DNA from 3 places in the Paenibacillus sp. NPDC056722 genome. Region 1 is predicted to be linked to each of the others. Evidence: predicted binding sites of a transcription regulator. Region 1 holds the regulator's gene; each other region holds the start of a gene.
The links. Region 1 encodes NrdR, which represses ribonucleotide reductase genes. Its sites were predicted from a motif close to AACACNATATATNGTGTT; they were not measured.
Positions count from the first base shown of each region.

Region 1 (7,176 bases):
TGGTCTGACTCATCCGGCGATTCGCCAGGAGATCAAGGACCGGATGTACCGCATGGAGCAGGAAGCGCCGGAGACGATGATTGTGGTAGATATTCCGCTGCTGTTTGAGTCAGGGCTGGAAGGTCTTTTTCAGGACATTATTGTAGTATATGTTCCTCGTGAAATTCAACTGACCCGCTTAATGGAACGGAACAGTCTGACTCAGGAGCAGGCGGAGAGCCGTCTGCAATCGCAGATGGATCTTCAGGAGAAGACGGGCAAGGCAAGTTACGTCATTGACAACAGCAAGGATCTTGAGCATACTGAGGCCCAGGTTCTTGCTTTGTGGGACAGGCTGGGGTTGTCATGAGCTGGCTGCGCAAAAAAAGAGTCCTGCTTCTCCTGTTCATCGGCTTCACAGGTATTCTGTTCCTCAGTACGAACTGGATGTCGTGGTTTTATCCGATTCATTATAAAGAAGAGATCCGCAAGCACAGCACGACCTACGAGATTGATCCATTCCTTGTGGCGGCGATTATCCGGGTGGAGACAAACTTCAAGACTGGAAAAGAGTCGAAAAAAGGGGCGATCGGTCTCATGCAGCTGATGCCGGATACGGCCAAATGGGCTATGGAAAAGGCCAAGCTCCCCGATGTATCGCTGGAGCGGCTGAAGCATGAGCCATCCGTCAACATTGAGCTTGGGGCCTGGTATCTATCCTCGCTCTCTCGTCAGTTTGACGGCAATCGTACGGCAGTTATTGCTGCTTATAATGCTGGTCCGGGCAATGTCCAGAACTGGCTGAAGCAGGGGACCTGGGACGGTACGGAGGATAATGTAAAAGATATCCCGTTTGGCGAGACACGTCATTATGTCCAGCGGGTGATTTACTATTATAATCAGTACACGGATATCTATAAGGGATTTTAGTTGTGCATATGAAAAGAAGTATTAAACAGCCCGTGAGCTGTTTAATACTTCTCTAGTCAAGCTATAGGCAGATTAGTGAACTTGACCTGCCAGTTGTTGTTCAGCCAGAGTTACAAGACGTTTAGTGATGTAACCACCGATCGAACCGTTTTCGTAAGAAGTTTTATTGCCATTGTATCCGTCTGCAGAAAGCGTGATACCCAATTCTTGAGCAACTTCGTATTTCAATTGTTCCAAAGCTGCGCGGGAATTAGGAACTACCAGGTTGTTGGAGTTGTTGTTTTGGCCCATTGCTGTTCACCTCCTATCGGTTGGTAACTGTATTATGTGCCGGACTTGGCAGATTCATTACAATAAACAAACGGTGAATTATGGAAAAAGAGATTGTGTTCGATCGCAGTCAGGTGCGTACTGGAACGGGACGCACACCATTTTGCAAAAGGAAGTGATTAAGCTTATGAAATGCCCTTACTGCGATCATACAAATACCAAGGTGCTTGATTCACGTCCGGCCAACGAGAATAAGTCCATCCGCCGCAGGCGGGAGTGTGAGCGCTGTAGCAAGCGTTTCACAACGTTTGAGATGATCGAAGAGACTCCGCTTATTGTAATTAAGAAGGATGGCAGCCGCGAGGAATTCAGCCGTGATAAAATCCTCCGTGGATTGATCCGTGCCTGTGAGAAGCGTCCTGTGCCTGTGGAGCGCCTTGAGGTCATCGTGTCGGAGGTTGAGAAGACTTTGCGCGGGATCGCCCTGGCAGAGATCGAGAGCCGTCAAATCGGCGAGCTCGTGATGGAACAGCTCTATCCAGTGGATGAAGTTGCATACGTCCGCTTCGCCTCTGTGTACCGTCAGTTCAAGGATATCAACATGTTCATGAAGGAACTGAAGGGCCTGCTGTCCAAGACAACGGGTGAGTTGGAGAGTCTGTAAAGAGTCTTGCTGCATCGCTGCTAATTTGGAGATACCATCTGCAGATATCAGGAGCGGCCGAGATGTCGTTAGAATAACTGAAAAATAGCCCGCCACATTAACTTGTGGCGGGCTATTTGGCTTTTCATCATTGAAAGATAAATTCAATTAGGGGAGTGCATTTTATTCTTGAGACATCGGAGTATGGTAAATGTGGAGACTAATTCGGGTCATCTCAGTCGTGGATATTGCGAAGTCGGAGTGAATCCATTTGGAGATCGCATTATATAATGCTCCGGCTTTAAAGTATACCCGGTACCTGCTTTCGTCTGTTGGGTCATGCGCGTTAGACAGCATCATTTCATTCAAGCAATCTAAGATCACATAATCAAACTTGGCGCTTTGCAAGGCTCTGTAAATATCACGCTGCTTAAAAATAACTTCAAAAAGCACGCTAATAAACTTTTCAGGCTCCTTGGCCTTGCCTGTTAATTCATTGGTGTAAGGCAAGAGCCTTTGATTAATCTCGAAAATAAGCGAATCGACCAGATCCACCAGTATCTCCTGTTTGGAGGAATAGTTGTTGTAATAGGCGGTTCGGGAAACCCCGGCACGTTTCACAATATCAGTAATGCTAATTTTGCTAAAGGGCTGCTCCTGGATCAAGAAGACTAATGCCGTGCAGATGGCTTCCCTGGTCAAGCGATTGGTTTCTTTATTGGAATTATGTTTAGAGGTGTTCGGGCTGTATAATTCATGATTTGCGATGACAATTCCCCTCCATTTGTACGTTCTGGCGTTCGTTTTATTGTTTTTCATGACTCTTTTCAATATGCTAAACCATAAGGCATTACAAATGTAATGTCAAAGTTGTAGCTACATAAGACGAACATAAGAAATAAAAAAGCGAAGATGAGCGAAAGGAGAAGTTTGGAACAGTAGGCGCAAAGCGATCACCTGAACGAGATTTCCATAGGAGAGCTCGCACCGGATCATAGTCTGTCGACAGCAATAGCTATAATTCATGGCTGTTTAAATCCAGGGATGTCATATAGAAGCGGTAAGATTCCCTTCACCAGTCGTCTTAACAGTGGAAAAGAGGGGGTACTTCCCCAACTAACGGCATTTTTGTACCTTATTTTTCAGATATATAGCTAAATGAGGCAAATAAGGGCATTTTTGTATCTTATTTTTCGAAAAAACACCCTGGAGAGGTATTTCTGGAGGATTTAAGGTACAATATTGCACTTAATCTCTACTACCCCCTCGCTGCAGAGGATTTAAGGTACAAAAATGCCGTTAATTACATTTCTATCCGAACTTAAGACTCTCACTTAAATTTCGGTCGTCATTACGGTGAATATTTGGACTTACGGTCGCTGTGATCCCCAGATTTCTTCGATTCAACCGTTTCTAGCGGTTAAAATCTGGGCACAGCTGAGGCATTCGGCGCGGCTTTTCTGCGGAAAGCTTTCAGGCGGTTGCTTTCGCTCCTACAGTTCCAACCATTCCCCTTCGTTCCTTCGCGCTTTTTAAAATGGGAGGGTGTCATGTTAAAAAATTTATACAGACGATTGACAGCTATACTGCTGTTGATCCTGGCATTCTGTGCTACCGTATTTATCGGTCAAGAAACAGTAATCTCGATAGCGACGATTATCATTTTACTGGTTGAATTAGGCATCTCATATTTAGTTTTAAAGAAACGTGAGAAGCTGCAAGTGGTGTTGATCAGCGCCATCGTAACAGAAGGTTTATTCATGCTGACTAAGGAGCTTTGGCTGCTGGCGGTATCTATCCTGCTGCTGATCGTGGCGGGCGTATGGAGAGGACTTTTTGGACAAGCTGTACGAAGAAAAGTTACTGCGTTTATGGTGGTTCGAAAAGTGTTATTCAGTGTTGTCGTTCTTATCGTTAGTGCGCTGTGGGCTCTGGGTATCTATGCGAAGCCGATTACTAAACCTGTGGCATTAGAGGCGGATGTCATTGCGACAATCGATGAACATAGACTGGATTCGTCAGCAGCAATGCTGGAGGATATTGAAGTGATGAATTCCTTTGGAAGCCGTACAACCGGCTCGGAAGGTCATAATAAGTTTATTGCTTGGTTGGAACAGCAGGTAACGGATATGGGGCTGACTGTATACCGTGATCAATATACGTTTGACCGATGGGAAGAAAAGAGCAGCTCTTTGATTATTGATCAGCAGCCCATTCATGTCTCTTCAGCTTTTCCTTATTCCGGGGAAACGGACGAAAAGGGTGTAACTGGGGAACTGGTGTACACGAAGCGTGGTGATTATGAACAGGCAAGCGGAAAAATTGCTGTAGTGGAAATTGAGAATTTTAAAGATTTTCCGATAGGGATCGTCATGAACATGCGGGATTCATCGCCAAAGCAAAACAAAATCGCCCCTAGTGAAGGTGATCTTGTACTCACGACAGCCTTAAAAGAGGCCAAACTGGAGCAAGCGAAGGAAATGGGCGTGAAAGCCGTTATTTTAGTCTGGAAAGGGGTATCCGACGATAAGGTTGAGAAGCAGTATGTACCGTTTACCACCGACTATGCTGGAATCCCTGCGGTTTGGATCAATGAGACAGAGGGGCAAAAGGTGATCAGCGCAGCTAACGAGCACAAAGAAGGCACGGTTATTTTAGAAGCAGATGAACAAAAAAACGCACCGACGGAATCCTTTTATGTGAAGATCGAGGGGAAAAGGAAAGACGAAGCGATTATCATCAATACCCATACCGATGGGATTAATGTTGTGGAGGAGAATGGCGCCGTAGGCATGCTGTCCATGATTCGTTACTTGCAGCAGGAGCAGCTGGAACGGACGATGATCTTTGCTTTTGTGACCGGACATTTCCGGTTGCCGGAGTTCAAAGGGACTTCTCAGGCGACATCCACCTGGATGGAAGGGCACCGTGAGCTATGGGATGGCGAGAATGGCCATATGAAAGCTGTAGCCGGAATTACGGTCGAGCATCTCGGCAGCATGGAATGGAAGGATGACGACACGGGGCATTATGGTCCGACGGGACGTGTAAGTACAGAATATACCTATGCGGGCAATGAAATGATGGCGGCGATCTGGAAGAAGGCTGTTGAGCAGAGAGACGATGCACGTACTGTAATTTTACGCGGACATAACAAGTTTGAGTTCGGGGAGAGTCAGCCTCTTTTTGAAGCGGGTATCCCATTGCTTGGATTTATCCCAATGCCGGATTACCTGCTGACGGATAGTGAGAATAGAGAAATGGACAAATTTGACGTGAAGCTCATGCATGAACAAATTGTCTCGCTGCTAAAAGCGGTCAAACTGGTGGACGGGACGGAGACGACAAAGCTTGGGGTGTCGGATGGGTATTCATTTTTCTATGGTCGAATTAGATAGAATTCAATTGTAGAACTAGAGATATTAAAAAGATATTAGAACAACACCTACAATGAAAATATATATTGTATTGGAACAATGGCTCCCTCACAAGGGGGCCTTTGTTGTATTTACATTGGGTAATTTCTGTTTCTTATTATGCTTATTTTAGTTTAGGCATCAAAAACCGCTGTTTTTTTCATAGGTCTTTCCATTAATATCGGTGACAGATCTAAAGACATACACTTGCCTGTTGAGATTATTTTAATCCACAAAATATTTTATTTAAGGAAATATTTACATTTTAAATAATGTAAAGTATACTTAACGTAAACCTTGCTTTACATTAAGATTACCGTATTTGGAGGGGTTCGTATTAAAAATCATGTCCGGGCATTGCGAAACGAGCATGGCATGACGCAAGAGCAACTGGGTGAGATCATTGGAGTCTCTCGGCAATCGGTCATAGCGATCGAAACGATGAAATACAATCCGTCGCTGGAGCTCGCTTTCAAAATCGCAAAAGCGTTCCACATGTACATTGAGGATGTATTCGTATTTGAAGAAAAGGAGGAGAAGTAGATGTTATACGTAGGCATATATGGAGGTCTGCTGTTCGGGATTGCAGGTTGGTATTTTGGCAGGCGAGGCGCGGTCAAAAATAACGCTCTGGATGAGGTGCTCGCCTATATAGCAGCCAAGTCTCGCTCGATCTCATGGTACTTCACGATTGCGGCGATTTCAGTGTTGCTGTCACTGGAAGTATTAGGATTGTCCATCGGCACAATTCCGTCGCTGGGGATTCTGCTATTCGTTCATCTGGGCAGCTGGGGGCTGATTTCCATCATCCTACATGCTCGTATGACAAACGATCCCGAAGAGACGGGCAAAGGCAAGCTTCAACTCGTGCAGGGCATTGCAGTCGGAGTATCGTTTCTGATCCTGTTTGCCATCATCTCTGTTCTATCAGGCGAAAGACGCTTCCTGCTTGCCGCTATCCCGCCGATTCTGCTGACCGTGATCATTATTATGTCCGTTCGGAGGAAGCATGGGGGAAGCGGGAAGAGGATTGGATGATTAACTCCATATACTCTTACCGATCGAACCTCGCGAAGCAGCCAAATTTATAGTTATTCTCAATGAATATTCGTAGCTGTGTAAATGGCTATCCTTGGTAGAGCGCATCACTGGCAGCGATGAGGTCATGGGTTCGATCCCCTAGGCTTCATCAAACAAAAGCCACTTCATTATTGGACTGCACCCCAATTGTTAGAATCATTGAACATTGGAGCTGCAGTTCAACTCGAAGTGGTTTTTTATTGTTGTTCTGTCTAAAGTCTTGTTTGGATGGTTCGAAAAAAAGAGATGAGATGTTATACTATGTATCCACGGTATATTTATATAGTAGAAGCGTCAATGCTAAATTTGAGTTTTGAGCTTGGATTGTTGAGGCACTTAACACTCATTGTGACGGTTTTGTCGTAGCGTTGGATCTATAGTGAGAGGATTGAGTAAGTAGTGTTAAATAATTTTTGGCGTGATTTACCTCGGCCGTTTTTTATACTTGCACCAATGGAAGATGTAACGGATATTGTTTTTCGGCATGTAGTAAGTAAAGCAGGTAAGCCTGATGTATTTTTTACGGAATTTACAAACACGGAGAGCTATTGTCATCCTAAATTGAGATATGGTGTACGGGGACGGTTAGCATTTACGGAAGATGAACAACCAATGGTGGCACATATTTGGGGGGATAAGCCTGAATATTTCAAGGAAATGAGCATTGGTATGGCTAAGCTTGGTTTCAAAGGTGTGGATATCAATATGGGTTGTCCGGTGCACAATGTTTCCAGAAAAGGTAGGGGAAGCGGCCTTATTCTGCGTCCAGATCTTGCGGCAGATATTATTCAAGCAGCTAAAGCGGGAGGATTACCGGTCAGTGTAAAAACTAGACTTGGCTACTACGATATAGAGGAA
Region 1 is NZ_JBHTYV010000002.1:215,295-222,470, reverse strand. It holds gene coaE (dephospho-CoA kinase) at 1-349, shown strand, start outside; gene ACFRAM_RS05515 (lytic transglycosylase domain-containing protein) at 346-909, shown strand; gene ACFRAM_RS05510 (alpha/beta-type small acid-soluble spore protein) at 982-1,200, opposite strand; gene nrdR (transcriptional regulator NrdR) at 1,367-1,843, shown strand; gene ACFRAM_RS05500 (TetR/AcrR family transcriptional regulator) at 2,006-2,641, opposite strand; gene ACFRAM_RS05495 (hypothetical protein) at 3,373-5,220, shown strand; gene ACFRAM_RS05490 (helix-turn-helix transcriptional regulator) at 5,536-5,781, shown strand; gene ACFRAM_RS05485 (hypothetical protein) at 5,782-6,276, shown strand; gene ACFRAM_RS05480 (tRNA dihydrouridine synthase) at 6,772-7,176, shown strand, end outside.

Region 2 (7,176 bases), on a different contig from region 1:
ACTTCAACTTTTAGGACTGATGAACTGTTAAGAAAGAACGCTATAATTCACTTTTTTCGCTGCACTATCTTCCAGAAGAAAGGAAAAGTCACATGATTTCATACGTTATTCTTGGAGTTGCGTTCCTATATGTCGTAATTCACATTGCTATCTATGCCTCTCGCCAGCGAAACCCGCTAACCCGGGATGATATGGACGAGATGCTGCTTGCCACCTTAAATGGAGGTGACAAGGGTCATGAGTAAGAAGAAGCCTGTCACGTTCCGGCCCTTCAAGGCGCCCCGCTATTCCTTCGACAAGCTTCGCATCTGCAGGCGCTGTGGGCGCTATACCGCTCTTAACGAAGAGCGCTGCACGAAATGCGGCAAAGCCTCACTTGTTTCGGTGGAGAACTATGCCAGCGCCCGTGCAGGGCGCAAAATGCACACCCGGCTACTGCTAGTCTTACTGCTTACCCTGGTTTCGGTTTATTTTGGCGACAGCACGCTGCAAATGGCCCTGTGTGGTGCAGGCGGACTCCTGCTGACCGGGCTTCTCTACTATACGCAGCGAAAAGTCAGGCAGAACGAAAACTTGCGCGCTCTGGAGCATCTGCTGGCCTACAACATCGGAATCATCAAGGAGGGGCTGGAGCTTAACCGCCAGGAAGCGGTGTCTGTCCTTCGCGAAAATGATGTGCTGGCCTATGAGAAGCTGCGCGAGATTGCCATTCTCCTGCATGGCGACCGGGTAGCCCGGCAACGGGTCGCCCTCCTGCACGGCTTTCAGCTCCGTAAGGATATGGATCTCGAAATGGAACAGCTTCTGCTGAGAGAGTTCGAGCCACTGCTGGCCGAATACATAGGAGAGATTGCCAAGGTGCGCCGGGATCTGATCAAGGACCGCACACTGCGTTATGTTCAAGCCTATGAGACCCAGATCCGGCAAATGGATAGAGGGATCGCTATCCTGACCGGCGTGGCCGGGGCGGCCGTTCGCATGAAACGTTATGCGCTGCTGCACTCCCGTTTCATCGGCAGATACGTGCATGAGCTGCCCAAGGACCGCTTCTTACGATTAGCCCGGCTGATCGAGGCCAACCCTTATGAGCCATGGAACGGGCTTGACCAAACCGTAGCCGAAATTCGTGAATTCAAGTACCGTTGGGACCCTGAATTTCAATAAACCATCGTATGGCAAAAAAGAGGCTATAATATATGACGATCAAAGAAGTAATATCCCTGCGAAATTTTATGATCATTTTGTGTATATTAATGGTTTTACTGCTGGGACAGAAGGCCCAGCGCATGTCTGACAAGGTGAATGCTGTGCAGGAAGGCAGTCGTCTGCATGCGGCAGGCGACCTTATCGGCGCAGAAGAAAAGTACCGCGAGGCGAGGGAAAATCACTCCTTTTCATACAAAGAAGAAGAGATAGCAACACAATTGGAGAAACTGGCCCCGATCACAGCCATCCGTGCGGGTCTGGACAACGTTGCCCGGTACGCCAGCTCGCAGGCTCTGTCAGGTGACTTCGAAGGATTCATGAAGAGCTATGATGATCTTCTCCAGCTGAAAGCCCAGTATATGAAGCCCGGAGGCCCTTACGAAGCCTATTACCGCAAGTTGTCTGCCGCGTCGGGCCTTTCAGAGGAATGGACGACCTTCTTTCAGCATTTCAAAAAGCAGTTTTTGGACACCCTTGCCCAAAACGCTAACGGAAACGACGGCGGGGATGATGTGAAATGGAAACTGCTGCGGATACCAGATGCTTTCTTTGGCGGTTCATCTGCTAAGCAGGAGCAATTGAATGCTGCGTTCCGCAGCCACGATACAGGTCAGTTAAAGGCCTTGGCCGCTGCCGGAAGCTTCGGTCCCTTGCTCGAAAGCACCTTGTCCATGCATAAGGCGTACGAGAGCCATAAGTATGCGGCGCCCTGGCTCAAGGAACAAGTGGAAAGCAGCGGACGTATCATCCTGAAGAAAGATCTGGAGGGCAAGAACATATCCGCCTTCGCAGAACATGCTGCCGCCTATCGCAAGTTCGCAAGCAGCGCAGGCTTCAAGGCAACCCAAGTGCTGAAGTACATAGATGCTCAAAATGCCAAACTGCTCAAAAGTGCCGCGAGCAAAGCCAAAAACGGAGCATACGAGGACGCAATCAAGCTCTACACCGAGCTATATCCATTAAAAGACCATTCCGAGGACATTGCAGCGGTCCGCCTCGCCTGGAATATAGCTGATCCTGTACGGTTGCTCCCCGGAGGCGGGGAGCAGGGGCGCTACAATAATGTGATTTCCGGTAAAGGAAAGTACGGCGCCAAGGTCTATGTTGCGGCAACTGACAGCAGCGGGTCCCTTCATTATGCCGTAATGAACAAGGATAACGCTGTATCATCTTTCTCCATGGGCGTTATTCCCGGGTTCCCCTCCTTGCACCGGGTCTTCTTTGACGAGGCTCTTGAGGCAGCCACCGGAGAACCTGTAGTTGTTGCTGAAGCCGACAGCACAGATGACAACGGCAGGACACTTTTTACAGGTTATGCGCTTCAGATGCAAGGAATATCACAACTGTTCTCCTTTAGCGGGGATAGCTACGAACTTCAGCCAGATGGTTCCATCCTTGTGCATAATGTTGGTGCTGGTGCCGGAGATGGTAATGCGGGGCAGACAGCCATTTATCGCAAATCGGGGGAAACTTACCAATTCTCCGAAATCGTACAGGCTTACCCGCCAATTCAGGCGTCGGAGCTGGAGCTTCATCCTTTGCAGAATGTATCGATAAGCTGTGAAATCTATCTCGACAATTCAGGGAGTGCTGTCGCTTATGCCGATGGCCGCTACATCCTGCTTCAGGGCTATCAAGGGTCCATAACAGGCCCCATGCTGCTAAGCGGTCAGTTCCAGAACGACTACGGTATACTGCAGACCGAAACTGGTGAGGAGAGCGTCCCCGTATTTGTGGTAACTTCTGCCGGGAGTTTGAGTATAGTGAACTAAGCGAATCAAGTCAGTACAGACACCCTCCTGAATGCCATTCAGGGGGTATTTACTGCCAGCACCTTTTCCACCATTCACAAAAGAGACAAGGATCATTTTAAATTTTTTTACCCTGAAGTGCTCTCGCAGTTGCGTATTCTGGATCTGTTCCAAATCCCTTATTCCACCTGCCCTCCCGCTAATATTCTTCTCAATTCAGCTCTTTTTCTAGTATGAAATCTCGTGATTTGCGCGTTCTCCCTACCCCTTGAGATCTATTGACTTCTCCATATCTAGTGTTAAAATGATTAAGCGTCTCTAAATATAGTGTTATTCCGAAGAAAACGGTTTATATACAGGGTAAACCCTATCAGGGCGCGGTTTGTCCCAAAATCTATTTTTAATAAGCTGGAACATTCGCTTCCACTAAGGAGGAAAACAACCATGCTGATCGCTTATGATTCCAAAACAGGCAACGTCAAACGGTTCATTAACAAGCTGAAGCTTCCGGCCGTACAGATCGAAGAGCATATGACGATAGACGAGCCTTATGTACTTGTTACATACACCACCGGATTTGGACAAATTCCAGAGAAGGTGTCTTCTTTTTTGGAGAACAACCATACAAGTCTGAAAGGAATCGCCGCCAGCGGCAACAAAAACTGGGGTCAACTGTTCGCGAATAGCGCAGATTTGATTGCAGAGCGGTACAATGTGCCGGTAATTGGCAAGTTCGAGTTGTCGGGAACTTTTGGCGATGTAGAACGGATTAAACAGGAGGTGAACCGAGTTGCGGCATATTGAGCTGAACAACATGCTTTTGAAGAGAGACGAAGAAGGATTCTTCCAATTAGATAAGGACCGCGAGGCGGTTGTGGAATTTATGGGAGAAGTGGAGCGGCGCAGCCTTACTTTTGCAGACACTAAATCCAAAGTGGATTATATGATAGAGAATGACTACTATGAGAACCTGTACGAACGCTACGCTGCTTCAGAGATTGAGGATGTTTACCGGATCGCACATGAATATGGCTTCCAGTTCCCTTCCTACATGGCGGCTTCCAAGTTCTATACAGACTACGCGGTGAAGACCAATGACCGGAAGCAATACCTGGAGCACTACCCGGATCGTGTGGCTGTGGTGGCTCTGCATCTGGCCCGCGGCAATGCCGATACCGCTCGTGTACTGGTCCGCTCGATGATGGAGCAACGTCTTCAGCCAGCTACACCAACCTTCCTGAACGCAGGTAAGAGCCGTCGGGGCGAGATGGTCTCCTGCTTCCTGCTCGAAATGGATGACTCTCTGAATTCGATCAACTATGTACTGAATACATGCATGCAGCTCTCTAAAATCGGCGGCGGCGTGGCGGTTAACCTCTCGAAGCTGCGCTCGCGCGGCGAGACGATTAAAGGCGTAGAAGATGCGGCCAAAGGTATCGTGCCTGTGCTGAAGCTCATGGAAGATGGATTCTCCTATGCCGACCAGATGGGGCAGCGTAAAGGCTCCGGGGCGGCTTACTATAATATTTTTGGCTGGGATGTACTAGAGTTCCTGGATTCCAAAAAAATCAATGCCGATGAAAAACTGCGACTCAAAACACTGTCCATCGGGCTGATCGTTCCGAACCGCTTCTACAAGCTGGCCCAGGATAATGAGCCGCTGCATGTGTTCGCACCATATAGTGTGTTCCAAGCCTACGGCACCCATCTGGACGATATGGATTTGGACGAAATGTACGACAAACTGCTTGCTGACCCGCGCGTTAAAAAGAAAGTCGCGATGGGCGCACGTGAGATGCTGACCAAGATCGCCATGATTCAGTTGGAATCAGGCTACCCATATATTATGAACAAGAGCAATGCCAACAAGGCACATGCGCTGAAAAATATCGGTCAAGTGAAGATGTCGAACCTCTGCACAGAGATTTTCCAATTACAAGAGACTTCGGAAATCACTGATTACGGTCAGGCAGACACCATCCGCCGGGACATCAGCTGCAACCTGGCTTCCCTCAACATCGTCAACGTCATGGAGCATGGCAAAATCCGTGAATCCGTTCACGAGGGCATGCTGGCTCTGACGGCTGTCAGCGATATGACTACCGTCTCCAATGCCCCAGGTGTGGCGAAGGCGAACAAAGAGATGCACTCCGTCGGACTGGGCGTTATGAACCTGCATGGTTATTTTGCCAAGAACAAGATTGCTTATGAGAGTGAACAGGCCCGGGATTTCGCCCGCACCTTCTTCATGACCATGAACTTCCACTCGCTGGAGAAGAGCATGGAGATTGCCGCCGAGACCGGTGAGACCTTCCATGGCTTCGCAGAATCGGATTATGCCACAGGCGTCTACTTCGATCGTTATCTGACTACGGATTACCGTCCGGTGACACCTAAGGTGCAGGAACTATTCAAGGATATCTATATCCCTACCCAAGAGGATTGGGCGCAACTACGTGATTCTGTTGTCAAAAACGGACTGTACCATGCTTACCGTCTGGCGATCGCGCCAACGGCCAGTATTTCTTATATTCAGAACGCTACTTCCAGTGTGATGCCGATTGTGGAGCAAATTGAGACCCGGACCTATGCCAACTCCACTACGTACTATCCGATGCCTTATTTGCAACCTGACAATGTCTTCTATTATAAATCCGCCTATCAGATGGACCAGTTCAAGGTCATTGACCTGATTGCCGAGATCCAGCCCCATATTGACCAGGGGATTTCCACTGTCCTGCACGTGAACAGCGATGTTACCACCCGCGAGCTGGCCCGCTGCTATCTCTATGCGGCGCACAAAGGGCTGAAGTCGCTGTATTACACCCGGACCAAGAAGCTGTCTGTCGAGGAATGTATCACTTGCTCGGTATAACCGTAGGCTTTTTTTGAACAGAAAAGGAGATTACAAGATATGAGCGCTATCCAAGCCGTAAACTGGAACCGACCGGACGATGATTTCACCCTGATGTTCTGGAATCAGAATATTATGCAATTCTGGACCGATGACGAAATTCCGCTATCCGATGATAAAATGTCCTGGCTGACTCTCAGCGAGCTGGAAAAGGATGCCTACATGAAGGTACTCGGCGGTCTGACCCTGCTCGATACCGTACAGGGCGGCGTCGGTATGCCGCAGATTATGGAGCATGTGGACGGCCTGCAACGCAAAGCGGTGCTGGGCTTCATGGGGATGATGGAACAGATTCACGCCAAATCGTACAGTAGCATTTTCACAACCTTGGCGAGCACTGAAGAGATTGATTCCGTCTTCCGCTGGGTGGAAGAGAATCCTCGCCTCCAGACCAAGGCAGAGACCATCTCCCAATATTACAAGGCTATCGAATCGAAAAAAGACTTGTACCTCGCCATGGCGGCCTCTGTGCTGCTGGAGAGCTACCTGTTCTATAGCGGCTTCTTCTATCCGCTTTATCTGGCTGGTCAAGGCAAAATGACTTGCAGCGGCGAAATCATTGACCTGATCCTGCGCGACGAGAGCATTCACGGCGTATACGTCGGCGTGCTGGCCCAGGAGATTTACGAGGAGCTGGAGGAAGACGAGCAACGTGATCTGCACCAAACCCTTGTAGGTTTGGTACGATTCCTTCACGCGAATGAGGAAAAATACACCGAAGAGATTTACGCCTCCATCGGGCTTGTAGATGAGGTAAAGACCTTCTTGCGCTACAATGCCAACAAGGCGATGATGAATCTCGGACATGATCCGCTCTTTGATGAAGAGGAAATCAACCCGATTGTCCAAAATGGGATCAGTACCCATACGAAGCAGCATGATTTCTTCTCCAAAAAAGGCAACGGCTACGTTCGTGCCATGAACGTGGAGCCTTTGAAAGACGAGGATTTCCAGTTCTAAGATATAATCCTGATTAAACATAAACAGCCAGGCCCCGGTAAGGGGTCTGGCTGTTTATGTTGTGCCTGACGGATGAAGTATTACTGTGAACGCGAGTACTGGGTTGCCTGGCAGCCGCTAGATCGCCGCCCATTCGCTCAGCCTCCACGCCTATCCCCAGGCACGCTCGCGGTACAGCCTTTCGGCATAGTCTGTGATGACCTCACGCATGGCGAGCTTGTCTCGCCACGCTGCATGAATGCCGGAGAGCCCATAGTAGGCTCCGGCAATCTGTCCATAGACGGCGCCGGTAGTGTCGGCATCATCGCCCAAATTCACTGCGAGCAGTGCACCCTCGGCGAAGCT
Region 2 is NZ_JBHTYV010000008.1:216,034-223,209, forward strand. It holds gene ACFRAM_RS19835 (hypothetical protein) at 93-245, shown strand; gene ACFRAM_RS19840 (hypothetical protein) at 238-1,164, shown strand; gene ACFRAM_RS19845 (hypothetical protein) at 1,197-2,978, shown strand; gene nrdI (class Ib ribonucleoside-diphosphate reductase assembly flavoprotein NrdI) at 3,402-3,761, shown strand; gene nrdE (class 1b ribonucleoside-diphosphate reductase subunit alpha) at 3,748-5,832, shown strand; gene nrdF (class 1b ribonucleoside-diphosphate reductase subunit beta) at 5,872-6,831, shown strand; gene ACFRAM_RS19865 (ADP-ribosylglycohydrolase family protein) at 6,982-7,176, opposite strand, start outside.
Region 2: the regulator NrdR is predicted to act here: its motif matches at 3,272-3,289, upstream of nrdI (class Ib ribonucleoside-diphosphate reductase assembly flavoprotein NrdI).

Region 3 (7,176 bases), on a different contig from region 1:
TGTTGTGCGCATTTTTGAAAATGGTTTTTGGATAGGAATAGCTATGCTTTTAACCGCTCTATGTATTGTCTTCATTTTTGTTTTTCTTGTCTTATTTTTATTGAGGGTATTTAAAAAGGGACGCTGAGCAGTAGCATGAAACTTTGTCATACGAGCAAAGTCAGCGTATATGGTATATGAACCGTACTCCTGAGAATCGGAGTGCGTTTTTTTTGCATTTCACATAGAAAATCCCTTTTTGATGTGTCTGTAAAAGAAGAGGATAACCATTGGACTCTAAATGCGAGTGTCTGGGATTCGTGCTCCTTCGAGAACGCACTTGCATATACCATGAAAAATCCGGACAAAATTAACCAAGACAACCATGCAGCAAAAGTTCTTTTTTTGTGATTTAGTGTCACAGATAGCCCTGCTCATTTGTCTACATAAATGTACAACAAAAAAACTATTATGGAGGCACTATCCAATGAGCAAGCTACTTATCATTAACGCACACCCTTTAGTTGATTCAACTACTTCATTCAGTCTTAATGTATTCAAACACTTCATGGAGACTTATGAAGAGCATAAACCTAATAATGAAATCATCGAACAAATTAACCTATATGAAGATGAGGTTCCTTTAATTGATAAGACTGTCCTAGGTGCTTGGGACAAGTCTGCAAAGGGTGAAACTCTAACAAGTCAAGAAAAAGAAGTAACCGGACGAATGAATGAAGTATTGCAACAATTCAAAAGTGCTAATAAATATCTTATTGTTCACCCGCTGCATAACTTCAACGTTCCATCAAAGCTTAAGGATTATGTCGATAACATTATGATTGCAAGGGAGACATTTAAGTATACCGATACAGGATCAGTGGGACTTTTAAAGGATGGGAGAAGCACGGTAGTCATTCAGGCAAGTGGTTCAATCTATACCAATGATGACTGGTATACTGAAGTTGAATACTCACATAAATATTTGAAGTCGATGTTTAATTTCTTTGGTATCGAGAACTTCCAAACCCTTAGAGTACAAGGGACTGCTCTACTGGACAAGGACGAGATATTAAAGAAAGCATTTAAAGAAGCAGAAGAAGCAGCCGTCACTTTGGCAAAGAAATAAATAATTTAACGAGTCCTTTAATTAAAAAAAGGCGCGGCTCCGAACCCACGGAATCCGCGCTTTTGTTGTCTTTTTGAGGACGCTGGTGAAGGGAATTGAACTCCCGGCCTACGCAATACGAATGCAACACATTTATGTGTTATTGAGTTCTATTAGCCCCTGTGTCCGAACAGAAATAATGGACTTCTGATAGAATAAGATCATTAAAAATAATATACGAAAGCAAGGTGTTTGAAATGGATAATGAGCAAATCTATTTGGAAAGTATCAAAAAACAATTTCTTTATTACAAAACCCTTGGGGAAGCAGCCATTAATCAAGTAGATCCCGAACAATTATTTGTAACTTTTAATGACGATTCCAATAGCATTGCAACTATAGTAAAACACTTATGGGGAAATATGCTTTCAAGATGGACAGATTTTTTAAGCACTGACGGAGAAAAATCATGGAGAGATAGAGATTCGGAGTTTGAGAATGACATTAAGACTAAAGAGAATCTTTTAATAAAATGGAACGAAGGCTGGACATGTTTATTCAATGCAATTGAATCAATTCATGCCGATCAATTATCACAAATTATTTATATACGGAACGAAGGGCACACCGTTATTGAAGCAATCAATAGACAATTGGCACATTACCCATATCACGTTGGGCAAATCATTTACGCTGCAAAAGTTCTAAAGAAGAGTAGTTGGGAAAGTTTATCTGTTCCAAAGCATGGATCTAAAGAATATAATAACGATAAATTTTCTAAAGAAAGAGCTACACAAAACTTTATTGATGAAGAACTAAAGAGAATTAATTAAATTAGTTTAGGAAATTGGTAGAAGAACAGAAAAGGCGCAGTTCCAAAAAATTCGGAATCCGCGCCATTATCGTCTTATTGAGGATGCTGGTGAAGGGAATTGAACCCCCGGCCTACGCATTACGAGTGCGTTGCTCTACCCCTGAGCTACACCAGCTTGAAGCTTTACCTTCGTCAAACAAAAAATATTATACTCCGTATCATGGAAAATGCAACCTCATTTAAAGCAGTCTGCAAGGCGCCTATTCCGCCGGATCGGCATGGAGCTTACGCTCTACGGACTCAAGCTTACTTCTACTGCTAGAGGGCTTGTCGCGGCGGTCATCGATCTTGACGGCAGTGGAAACACGCTGGGCTCCGTTAGTAAAAGGAGACTCATGCAGGGCTTCCACGGCGGCGAGAATCCGCTGTAGCGGGCCTTCAATAATGGTGCCCATGGACGTAAGCTCATACGTCACTCCCTCCACCGTCTCCAGCACACGCTGCATATCCGCAACATAAGCGCTGAGACTGGTACTGCCCGTGCCAATCGGAATGACCGTAACTTCAGCTATCGGCATGCTAAATCCCTCCCTTGTCTTTTCATTTTTGAAAAAAAACTCCTTTCCCTTATTGTACCCACTCTCCGTCTCTCCTACAAACCGGATGTATAATTGTTTCCTGCCCTTAGAGAACTCTAGCTCTCGTAGCACAAAATCTAGTAAAAACCCATATCTCATTTATGGACGGTTTGTGGCATATTTTCGGATAAATTATGAATCATTTCAGGGTTTTTTGTGGATGATTTGTGGATTACCTGTGGATGGTCTGTGGACTATCTGTGGAGAAAAACGGGTGATCCCAGCCCCCGCGCGGGTTTGCTGAAAAATCTTTACAAACACAATATATTGATGTATCGTAATCTCTATCGACAAAATATAGTGGTAAACGGTGTTTTCACCCTCCCGTATATTGGGAGATTAATAGAGGTGTGCAGGAAGCAGAAACAGTGTCCGCATGCAAGCCTACATCACAAGATCAGGTGATTATCCTGTTTAGGATAGTTACGACAAGCACACGGACATTTTCTGCATCCGTCACAGCAGATGATGTCTTTTTATGATGTCTTTTTATATGGAGAGGAGATCAGTACATGACGTTGCTGGAGAAGCCGTACAACAGTGGTCAACAGGCACAGGAGGCTTTATTGGAAGAAGTTATTCATTTGGGGCGCGATATTATTGACAGCCGGGACTTGGACTTGCTCAGGGAGAACGCAAATTTGAACGGGGAGAGTTTCTCCGGTAAAATGAGCAAGTTCGGCAGTGAATATTCCAAATGGTATGCCCGTAACTTCACGATGCCGCCGCAGTTGGTACAAGCCATCAAGGACAACGTCGTCTATGTGCATGATCTGGACCAATATGCGATCGGAACGACCAATTGTATTTTTATCCCGTTCGAGAAGCTTCTGCGTGAAGGCTTCAACACGGGGAATGGCAGTGTACGCCCCCCGAACTCGATTATGACGGCAATGGCGCTGGTAGCGATAATTTTCCAATCCCAGCAAAATGCCCAATACGGCGGCGTATCCGCCAATAAGCTGGACTACGATCTGGCTCCTTATGTCACCAAGTCCTTTGCCAAGCTGTTCCGCAAGGGCCTGGATTATTTTGAAGAGATCCAAACCACAGAACCGCTAGACCTTGGCGAGATTCATATGAGCCGTACGGATCTGGCAGAGCAGTATCCTAAGGCGTTCCGTTTTGCGATAAAAGAAACCGAAAGTGAAACACTCCAGGCCGCCGAGAGTATGATACATAACCTGAACACCATGTCGAGCCGGTCCGGCGGACAAATTCCGTTCACCAGCATCAACTACGGAACTTGCACCTCGCCGGAAGGCCAACTTGTGATCAGTTCCTTGCTGACGGCAACGATGCACGGACTCGGCAGTGGCGAGACGCCAGTGTTCCCGATTCAAATCTTCAAGTGTAAGCAAGGTGTTAACCAGCAACCAGGTGATCCGAACTACGAACTGTTCATCAAGGCGGCTGAGTGCTCTGCACGCAGACTATATCCGAACTTCGCCAACCTGGACGCACCGCTCAATATGCAGTATTATGATTCTTCTAATCCCGATACCGAGTTCGCCACCATGGGCTGCCGCACCCGCGTGCTTAGCGACCGTTTTGGCCGCAATCATTGCTCTGGTAAAGGTAACCTTTCCTTTAATACGCTGAATCTGGTGCGACTCGGTTTGGCACATGGCATCGTCACAGGCCGCCGGATGGTGGCTGATGAAGAAGGTTTCTATAGAGACCTGGATCATTATCTGGACGTTGCGCTGGACGGTCTGCTTCACCGCTTCCGCATTCAAGCCTCCCAGAAGGCCAAAGCATCCGATTTCATGATGCGTGAAGGGGTCTGGGAAGGCGGCGAACATTTGGCGCCAGAGGATAGCGTTGGCGAGCTGTTGAAGCATGGCAGCCTGTCGCTTGGCTTCATCGGGATTGCCGAATGCATGAAGGCTATGTACGGCAAGCACCACGGTGAAGACATGGCGGTTCACGCCAAAGCGCTGGCTATCGTCCGCCACATGCGGGAATATTGCGATCGGAAGAGCGAGGAATATAATCTCAATATCACCCTATTCGCTACGCCTGCCGAAGGGTTATCCGGCAAGTTCACGAAGGTTGATCATAAAGTATTGGGATCCATTCCCGGTGTCACCGACCGCGAATATTATACCAACTCGTTTCACATTCCTGTATACTACACTCTGGGCGCTGCCCAGAAGATCAGTCTGGAAGCTCCTTTCCATGAGTACTGCAATGCCGGTGCGATCTCGTATGTCGAATTAGATGGCAACGCACGCAGCAACCCGGCCGCTTTTGTAAAAATTATCCGATACGCTCTCCAGCAGGAGATTAGCTACTTTAGCATCAACCACCCTATAGACCGCTGCCAGGGCTGCGGCTATGAAGGGGTTATCGGCACGAACTGCCCTTCCTGCGGCGCCCATGAGAATGAAGTTCATATCCGGCGTTTACGCCGGGTAACGGGATATTTGACCGGAGATTATCAGACCCGCTTCAATGCGGCCAAGCAGGCGGAAGTAAGGGACCGGGTTAAGCATCTATGAATATTTGCGGCTACTACCCCGAGTCAATCAATGAAGGTGAGGGCCTGCGGGCCGTCCTCTTCATTAGCGGGTGCCGCCACCGCTGCCCGGGCTGCTTCAATCCGAAGACGTGGAATTTTAATTACGGGGAAGCCTTTACCCCGGAGCGCAGACGCGAGCTAATCGCGGAGATTGCGGCCAACCCCCTACTGGACGGACTAACATTGGCAGGCGGTGACCCTTTCTTTTCTGCAGAAGAAGTAGTAGAGTTCATTGAGGAACTTCGTGCCACGCTCCCAGACTTCCCCGTCTGGATTTACAGCGGGTACACGTACGAAGAGATTACAGTGGTCTCCGGTTCGCCGGAATGGCGTCTGCTCAGCCAGTGTCAGGTGCTGATTGACGGACGTTTTGAAGAAGCATTAAAGGATACCACTCTCCCCTACCGCGGGAGCTCCAATCAACGCATTATTGATATTGAGGCCAGCCTTGCCGGCCCTGACATCGTACTTTGGCAGCCAACGACGCTTTAGCCGTTTTTGGCGCCTTTTACGGTCTAATAGATCAATTTTTAATAATCATAATTAAATTCAAAATATGAAGGGATGTACAATTATGCCGCAACTCGTAGTAAAACCCGATAATCGCCAATTGGCTTTTGATGAAATCCGCCTTTCCGTATACGCTGACCGCATTCTGAACGGACTTGAACAACTTAGCAAGGAGTCCCTCCTGCGTGGAGTACAATCTAAGCTACGCCGTGACGAAGTGAGCGGAGAAGAAATCAGCAGCGCATTCACGATGAGCGCCCTGGAACTGGTAAGCAAAGAAGAGCCGGAATGGAAATTTGCTGCTGCACGTTCGCTTTTAACTTCATTATATAAGAAAGCTGCTGTAAACCGCCGTTATAAAGCCTATCCGGAAGAGCCCTACGGTGAGCTATATCCCCTGATTGCTGATCTGGTGAAAAAAGGGATCTACCGCGAAGAACTGCTCTCCCACTATACGAAGGCACAAATTAACGAGCTTGGCGCTACAATTGACTATACCCGCGATCTGCTGTTTGACTATATTGGCCTACTGACCCTGTCTGACCGCTATTTGGCGCATGATTTTGACGGCCGTGTCATGGAATTGCCGCAAGAGCGTTACATGATCATTGCGATGTACCTGATGCACACCGAGCCGGAAGAGAAACGTATGGAGCTTGTAAAAGAAGCCTACTGGGCGATGAGCAACATCTATATGACTGCTGCTACTCCAACTATGTCCAATGCAGGTAAAAAAGTAGCCGGTCAGCTCTCCAGCTGCTTCATCGACACTGTAGACGACTCTCTCGAAGGGATCTTCGATTCCAATACAGACGTGGCCAGACTCAGTAAAATGGGCGGCGGTATCGGTGTCTACCTTGGTAAAGTCCGGGCCCGCGGTTCCGATATCCGTGGTCACAAGAACACCAGCTCCGGCGTTATCCCGTGGATTCGCCAGCTGAACAATACCGCTGTCAGCGTAGACCAGCTTGGTACGCGCAAAGGCGCCGTGGCTGTATATCTTGACGTCTTCCACAAGGACATTCTGGCCTTCCTGGATCTTAAGCTGAACAACGGCGACGAGCGGATGCGCGCGCATGACGTTTTCCACGGTGTCTGCCTGCCAGACTTGTTCATGGAAGCTGTAGAAGCACGCAGCCACTGGAACCTGTTCTGTCCGCATGAAATCAAAAAAGTGATGGGCTGGAAGGACGAGAATGGCCGCCCGCTCGGTCTTGAAGATTTCTACGACGAAGAGCTTGGACAAGGCACCTTCCGTGAGAAATATGCAGAAGCTACGGCCAACCTGGAGTTGTCCCGGATCACAGTTCCTGCCATCGACATTATGAAACGGATTATGAAGTCTCAGCTTGAGACAGGCACACCATACATGTTCTACCGTGACACCGTTAACCGTGCTAACCCGAACAGACATGCAGGTATGGTCTTCTCCTCCAACCTGTGCACCGAGATCATGCAGAACCAATCCGCTACGGTTATTGAACAGGAAGAACTGGTGACCAAAGACGGCCAGACTCGAATTGTTATTTCCAAAATCCCTGGCGATTTCGTAGTCTGCAACCTGAACTCCATCCACTTGGCCCGTGCAGTTCCTGCAGGTGTG
Region 3 is NZ_JBHTYV010000007.1:273,149-280,324, reverse strand. It holds gene ACFRAM_RS18885 (FMN-dependent NADH-azoreductase) at 467-1,108, shown strand; gene ACFRAM_RS18880 (DUF1572 family protein) at 1,345-1,920, shown strand; tRNA gene ACFRAM_RS18875 (tRNA-Thr) at 2,005-2,076, opposite strand; gene ACFRAM_RS18870 (MTH1187 family thiamine-binding protein) at 2,162-2,479, opposite strand; gene ACFRAM_RS18865 (anaerobic ribonucleoside triphosphate reductase) at 3,052-5,043, shown strand; gene nrdG (anaerobic ribonucleoside-triphosphate reductase activating protein) at 5,040-5,555, shown strand; gene ACFRAM_RS18855 (ribonucleoside-diphosphate reductase subunit alpha) at 5,638-7,176, shown strand, end outside.
Region 3: the regulator NrdR is predicted to act here: its motif matches at 2,796-2,813, upstream of ACFRAM_RS18865 (anaerobic ribonucleoside triphosphate reductase).